Regions from separate parts of the Ruegeria sp. AM5 genome, predicted to be linked through region 2. Evidence: riboswitches for the same ligand, from Rfam matches in the RefSeq annotation. Region 2 holds a riboswitch; the other holds the start of a gene.
What was found. A riboswitch is a leader RNA that binds a small molecule or an ion and turns the genes downstream of it on or off. The one in region 2 is predicted to bind cobalamin.
Positions count from the first base shown of each region.

Region 1: another riboswitch for cobalamin. It lies ahead of ACR0AH_RS19795 (hypothetical protein); the one in region 2 lies ahead of ACR0AH_RS08590 (energy-coupling factor ABC transporter permease).

Region 1 is NZ_JBQFXC010000016.1:1,333-4,590, reverse strand. It holds gene rsgA (ribosome small subunit-dependent GTPase A) at 1-305, shown strand, start outside; gene ACR0AH_RS19800 (serine aminopeptidase domain-containing protein) at 342-1,199, opposite strand; cobalamin riboswitch at 1,322-1,541, shown strand; gene ACR0AH_RS19795 (hypothetical protein) at 1,633-2,040, shown strand; gene ACR0AH_RS19790 (phosphatase domain-containing protein) at 2,045-2,545, opposite strand; gene ACR0AH_RS19785 (DNA polymerase III subunit gamma/tau) at 2,718-3,258, shown strand, end outside.
Region 2 is NZ_JBQFXC010000002.1:605,908-609,165, reverse strand. It holds gene ACR0AH_RS08600 (aminotransferase class V-fold PLP-dependent enzyme) at 1-473, opposite strand, end outside; gene ACR0AH_RS08595 (transglutaminase-like cysteine peptidase) at 732-971, shown strand; gene ACR0AH_RS08590 (energy-coupling factor ABC transporter permease) at 1,077-1,760, opposite strand; cobalamin riboswitch at 1,837-2,049, opposite strand; gene ACR0AH_RS08585 (L,D-transpeptidase) at 2,265-2,927, shown strand; gene ACR0AH_RS08580 (hypothetical protein) at 2,969-3,258, opposite strand, start outside.

The DNA.
Region 1 (3,258 bases), on a different contig from region 2:
GCATGCGCGCGTTGCGTCTGCTGGATGCGCAGGAGGGGTTGGATGAGGTATTTTCGGACATCTCAGACCTCAGCCTGGATTGCCGCTTCTCGGATTGTCAGCACGAGTCTGAGCCCGGATGTGCGGTGCAGGCGGCAATCGACGCTGGTACGCTTGATCCCGCGCGGCTGGACCGCTGGCGCAAGCTGCGGCGCGAAGACCAACACAATTCCGCTTCGGTGGCGCAGGCCCGCGCCCGTGACAAGGCTTTCGGCAAGATGGTGCGCAGCGTGATGCACGAGAAAAAATCCCGTAAAGGGCTATAACGAAGCTGGGCACCGACCTACCGGTGCCCAGCGCTATCAGGCGATCAGCCTAGGCCAGACTGCCGCATTCCGTCTTGCGAATGCACCGATATGGCCGATCTTGGACACTCCGAATTCGCTTGGTGCAAGCAGATGGCGCCCGGCTTTGGGTCCATAGAGATCGGCAAGACGCCAGACAGCATCCGGCGGCACCATTTCATCATCTGCGAAGGTAAACAGATCGACACGTTTGCCCAAGTCTTTCCAGCGGGCGGCGGGCAGTGTCGTGCCGATCTCTGGCACATAGCTTTTGGGGGCGGTGCACCATTTGCGCCATTGCCAATAGACTTGGGCAGGCAGGTCCGATCCAAACCCGACCAACCGCCCGGGCAGGTAGCCAAGCGCCTTGACCACCAGCGGCGCGTGACCATACCAGAACAACGCCGCCAAAGCGCGATAAGGCCAAGGGTGATCCGCCAGCGTTACCAGACCCGAACAGACACAGATCATCCTGTCGATCTGATCGATATCGGGTTGGATCGGGCCAAACATTCCGCCCAAGGAATGACCGATGCTCCATAGCTTGGCCTGCGGAAACCGTCGGCGCATCTCGGCCCGGGCGGATGGAATGTCGATCAACGCCCAATCGGCCATGGTGACATTTGACCGCTTTTGCGAACCCACCAAAGAGTGACCAAAATCCCGGTAATCGTAAGTCAGGCAGGCCATGCCCTGTTCTTCGGCGAGCCATCGGGCGAAGTACTGATAGTAATCCCTCGGCACCCCAGTCGCACCGTTTATGACGACCACCTTTTCGGGGTCGGCAACCGGACGGTAAAGCCGCGCCGACAACATTGCCGGGTCGGACGGGATCTGAAAATCCTCGGTCACAACCGCCTGCTGTGTGTCCAACATGGTGCCCTCCAATACCGACTGAACTGATCAGTTCACCCGAAGCGCCTCAAGTCAAGGTTGACGTGGCTGGACCGTACGTCACTTGCCTGACGCAATCTTCTTGACTCGGGCACGGCGCAGCCGATAGCCATGTCGCGATGGTTCTCGCGCCCAATCGGGCCGGGATGAAAAGGGAACACGGTGCGGTTCTGCCCGGATAAATCCGGAAAGAACCTAGTCCGAGACTGCCCCCGCAACTGTAAGCGGAGAGCAATGCCGAGATACCACTGGCCTTGAAGGCTGGGAAGGTCGGCAAAGCGATGACCCGCAAGTCAGGAGACCTGCCATCAGATGTAGAACCGAAACTCGGGCGGGGAGTCCGGGACGGGTTTGATCGTGCTCCGCAACGACCAACCTGTGCCACGCCCTCGCCTTGCGCGCGGAGGGCGCATTGATGATCTGGAAGACCAAAACACACGAATTCGCGGCGACCGTGTGCCAACGTACTGGCGCACCCTGCCCCGCATTGGCACAGATGGCGCGGGCTCTGACGCAGACCATGTCCGCCACAAAACCGGTCACGAAAACTGAGTTTGAGATTGAAGGCACCATAGATCTGTCGCACTGCCCGGAAGGATGCACCGCCCGCTTTCGCGCCCAATGCGACCAGATACGTGTATTCTGCGGAACCGATCCTGAAATCGATACCGGCCGGCTGGATGACTACGCAGACATGATGTTCGGAACCGAGTACCGCAGCCTACCCGCAGACCTGCTTAGGAATCCTCCTTGCGCCATGCTTGAGGCTTCGCTTCTGGTGCAGCACAACGGTGGCGAAATCTCGCCACATGTTGGTGTCTAAGCCGTCAAACGGCTTGAACACGGGCCGGTTCAACGGCCCAAAGCATCTGGGCATTTGTCTCGACTGCGCAAGGACGCACCGTACGCAATCGCTTCAATGCCGCCTCAGGCCGTTCACCGCATTCAACCATCAGACGCAGAACCACCATCCCGGATCGGCCACAGCCACCACGGCAATGCACTAGCACACGGCCACCACCTGACAACGCCTGACGTGCGGTCGCGCCAACGCGGGGCCAGCGGTCCAAAATCTCTTTGGGTGGCGTGCCAAAATCTTCGATCGGCAAATGCACCCATCTGCTGGCACGCCCCTGAATATCAGCGCCAAAATTCCGCGCACCATCCTGAATCATCTCGACCTCAGTGGTCATCGAGATCACAAGTCCCGGCTTCCAGTCTGCGATAAGATCAAGGTCTTCTGCATACGTTCCTCCACGCCCAGGCATCGAGGACAAGGCCAAGGTGCCTCCGCCAACCTGCAACGCATAAACCACCAGTTGCGACATAATCTCCCCCCAAACAAACTTTACCCAAAAACATACTGGTCCAGTAAATAGAATAGAGTGGATTTTAGCCGCATACCCACGCATTCCAAAATGAAAATCGTCCCGGCTGGCTGTGGACGCGGGCGGCGGGGGCCTCTACGCTGCGGCGTAACGCGAATCCGACAGAGCAGACATGACCGAGACGCCCAGCCCCGCCTACCAGGTTCTTGCCCGCAAATACCGCCCCGAAACCTTTGCCGATCTGGTCGGTCAGGACGCCATGGTGCGCACTCTGAAAAACGCCTTCGAGGCGGACCGGATCGCGCAGGCCTTCATCATGACCGGTATCCGCGGTACCGGCAAGACGACGACCGCTCGGATCATAGCCAAGGGTATGAACTGCATCGGTCCCGATGGCAGCGGCGGCCCTACAACCGAACCCTGCGGTCAATGTGAACATTGCGTGGCTATCATGGAGGGCCGCCATGTCGACGTGATGGAGATGGACGCCGCCAGCCGCACCGGTGTCAATGACATCCGCGAGATCATCGACAGCGTACGCTATCGCGCTGCATCCGCGCGCTACAAGATCTATATCATCGACGAGGTTCACATGCTGTCGACCAGCGCTTTTAACGCGCTGCTCAAGACGCTGGAAGAACCCCCCGAACACGTGAAGTTCATCTTTGCCACCACCGAGATTCGCAAGGTCCCGGTGACCGTCCTGTCCCGTT
Region 2 (3,258 bases):
GCATAAGCATCTGCGGTGACGGTGCCTGTGGCGTCGTCATGGACCACCAGAACATGATCTTGCCCGGCCACCCCGGCCCAACGCGCGCAAGCGCTTCGGGTCGCGGGATGTTCCAGCGTTGTGCCAAGCACCCGACCGGTGCCTGTGCCCAGACAGGCGTTCATTATCAAACGAAACAGCAGCTCGGTCCCGCTTTCGCCGACAAAGAACTGGCCACCGGGGGCGTTCATGAACACGGCCATATCTTCTTTGGCCTTGTTGATTACCCGCACCAGTTCGTGACTTCCCGGGTTGTCGCGGCCCTGATTGTCAGGGATCGCAGCATAAGCCTGCGAGGTGCCCACAACCGAATTCAGCGTCAGCGCCCCACCCGCGTTTTCAAAGAAAATACGCGGTCCCTGCTGCGGGCAGTGGTCAACCTGCGCAAATCGGGCACGGATTTGTTCAAGCAATTCTGGAGTGATCTTGGTCATCGGGAACCATTCCTGCGAAAATGTCATTCTGGCAAGATATATGCGCCCTTTTTGCAAAACTACTCACAAAAAAACTTGGGGCATTGTGGGTGGAAATTGAGACCATCGAGCCAAGAGAACTCAGCCACAAGAGCAATATGGTTCGCGAATTTCAATTTCGTCGGCCCGATCACACCCTCACGCATGCCTTCGCTTGGTTGAGAAACCGCTGGTCAGGCCGACGGTTTGTAACCTGAGCGTTGTTCTAGAGACATCGCCTTGCAAAAGAAATTTGAGCTAATGCAGAACGGCTTGGACCCTGCGAAGCTACTGATTGCTACCGTCTTGGACACCAATCGCAGTGGCCATGCTGTTCTAGTTTGTCGCTCGAGTGATGGCGATTTGATTCTGGACAGTGTCACCAACAGGATCAAATCGTGGAAGGAAACGAGGTATCTTTTCCTACGAATACAGGACCCAAATCACCCTGATCGTTGGGTGCGGGTTTCTAGCTGCTAAAAACAATGTGGCGCGCCCTAGAGACGCGCCACAATAAAATTTTGGTCCTGCGACTACTGGTTGTTTCGCGGCAACCCAAGTTTAGGACACCGCTTCAAACTTTGGTCAAGCTTTCGCAGCGTTGTACAAACGCGGAGTCACCAGACCTGTACTGTTCAAACCGCGCATTGCCTTGGCTGCCGCAAGCACTGCCAGATCAGCAATCGGCTCAATGACAATTACCAGCATATAAGCGCCGCCAAAGGACAGAACCGACGCCATGGTTTCTGCGCCGAAACCCTGGCCGTAGAAGGCCCAGAACCCAACCCATGCGACTACTCCTCCCTGATACGTCGCACTTAGGGCAAGAGCTTGGCCATATTTGAGGTCAACATATGCTGTGCCGGGTGCGATGATGCGGCTGGCCAGTGCCTGTAGCGCAAATAGCGGCACCAGCAGAGTGGTCAGGTTGATGAAGTACTGCGGAAGATCGAACGGGGCAAAAAACACACCCTGAATCAGGAGACCAGCTGCCAATCCAAAAGCCGCGGGTGCAGCACCGAGAAGCAGAAACAGCGTCGACCCCAGGATGAAGTGGACTTCAGAGACACCAACCGGGAAATGCGGCAGGACTTCGAAGAAAAGGAAAACCCCAACGGTGGCGAGCACCGAGCGCATAACAAAAGATGCAGGTCCATTCGCACGCAATGTGGAAAACGTTTCTTTCGCTGCGTAAGTAGCCGCACCTGCGGCGGTAACATAGGAAAGCGCGATTTTGGCACCATTCACGATGCCCGGTTCGATATGCATGTTCTTTCTCCCTACCGCCTCACCCGGCGGCTTGTCAGGTTGAATCGACCGTAAGGCCGACAGGTTCAGTCTGGGCATAGCCCGGCGCTTTACGGCAGGTCTCCTGACTCGCGGGTGCTCGCTCCGCCAACCTTCCCGGTTCCATTACGAACCAGTGGTGTCTTGGCATCGCTCTCCGCTCACAGTTGCGGGGGCAGTTACGGAATTGGCGCCATTGAAAACACCGAACCGTATTCCCTTTTAATCCTTTTGGCTTCCGCCATCAGGAACCGAAAACAAATCACCGCTACAATGGCGGCTTCGCCTGTGTCAATTGTCTTTGCGACCTATTCCAATGTAAACTCGACCGAAGCAGGATTCACGCAACCGGTCACGTGATCAACTGGGTAAACCAAGCGTTACCTGAAACCTCTTGAAGCTCTAGCTGCTAGAGGCTTTAAGATTCGGATTAATTCGCGATAGTGCGATCCAAATACGTTAAACTTGTGAACCAGGACGAGACCTATGCTTACAAGGCGCCATTTCATTCAATCCACCACAGCGCTGTTCTCGGCGTCTGCGGCCAGTCCATTGATCGCCAAAACCTGGCCAACCGCATCGCAGAAGACCTATTGGGACAGTCAGGTCACGCCAATTGGTTACGATCCAATGACCTCAAATCCGTGGGGTGTTCATGACCGTTTTTTACCAAGACGCGTCGCGGCAAATGATGGTTTGGTTCCAGGTGACATCCATGTGGATGCCGTCGCGCGCTATCTCTATCATATCGAAGAAGGCGGGACCGCAATGCGCTATGGCGTAGCGATCGCGCGCGGGAACCTTTACGAGCCCGGCACCTATGTTATCCGCCGAAAGGTCGAATGGCCACACTGGACACCAACCGCTTCAATGATCGAGCGCAACCCCGAATACGCGGAATTCCGGAATGGCATGGAGCCCGGGCCGAATAATGCTCTCGGCTCTCGTGCCCTTTATCTATACGTTGGAGACCGAGACACATATCTCAGAATTCACGGCACGCCTGAGCCAAGAAGCATCGGCGGTCGCGCAAGTTCTGGATGTGTGCGAATGATCATGGCTCATATCAATGACCTCTACCCAAACGTGAAAACCGGCTCGACCGCTTTCCTATACTCTGCCGAAGATAGCGTCACAGCCCGCTCATGAATATTGGGCAGCGTACATGGACGTCGCTGCCCTCATTTCGATCAGGCGTCGCGCGCAATGCAGATCGGAGCGCCATTCGTCGCGCGCAATGGTACCAATGTCGTCTCGACGGGTCCGCTGTGCTCATACCAAAAGCAATTGTCTTCGGGCAGGAGGCGCGCCGTGGTCAAATCCTGCGCCGGCCCTGCCAGCGCTACGACCGAATCTGGCACGTTGCCTGGTTCAAGTGCTTTGCTTTTGGCCCCGGTGAACTGGGCTGAGCAACCAGCCGTAATCGAGACTAACGTGATGGTAATTGCGATCCGTTTCTGCATTGATCTGTTCCAAATTT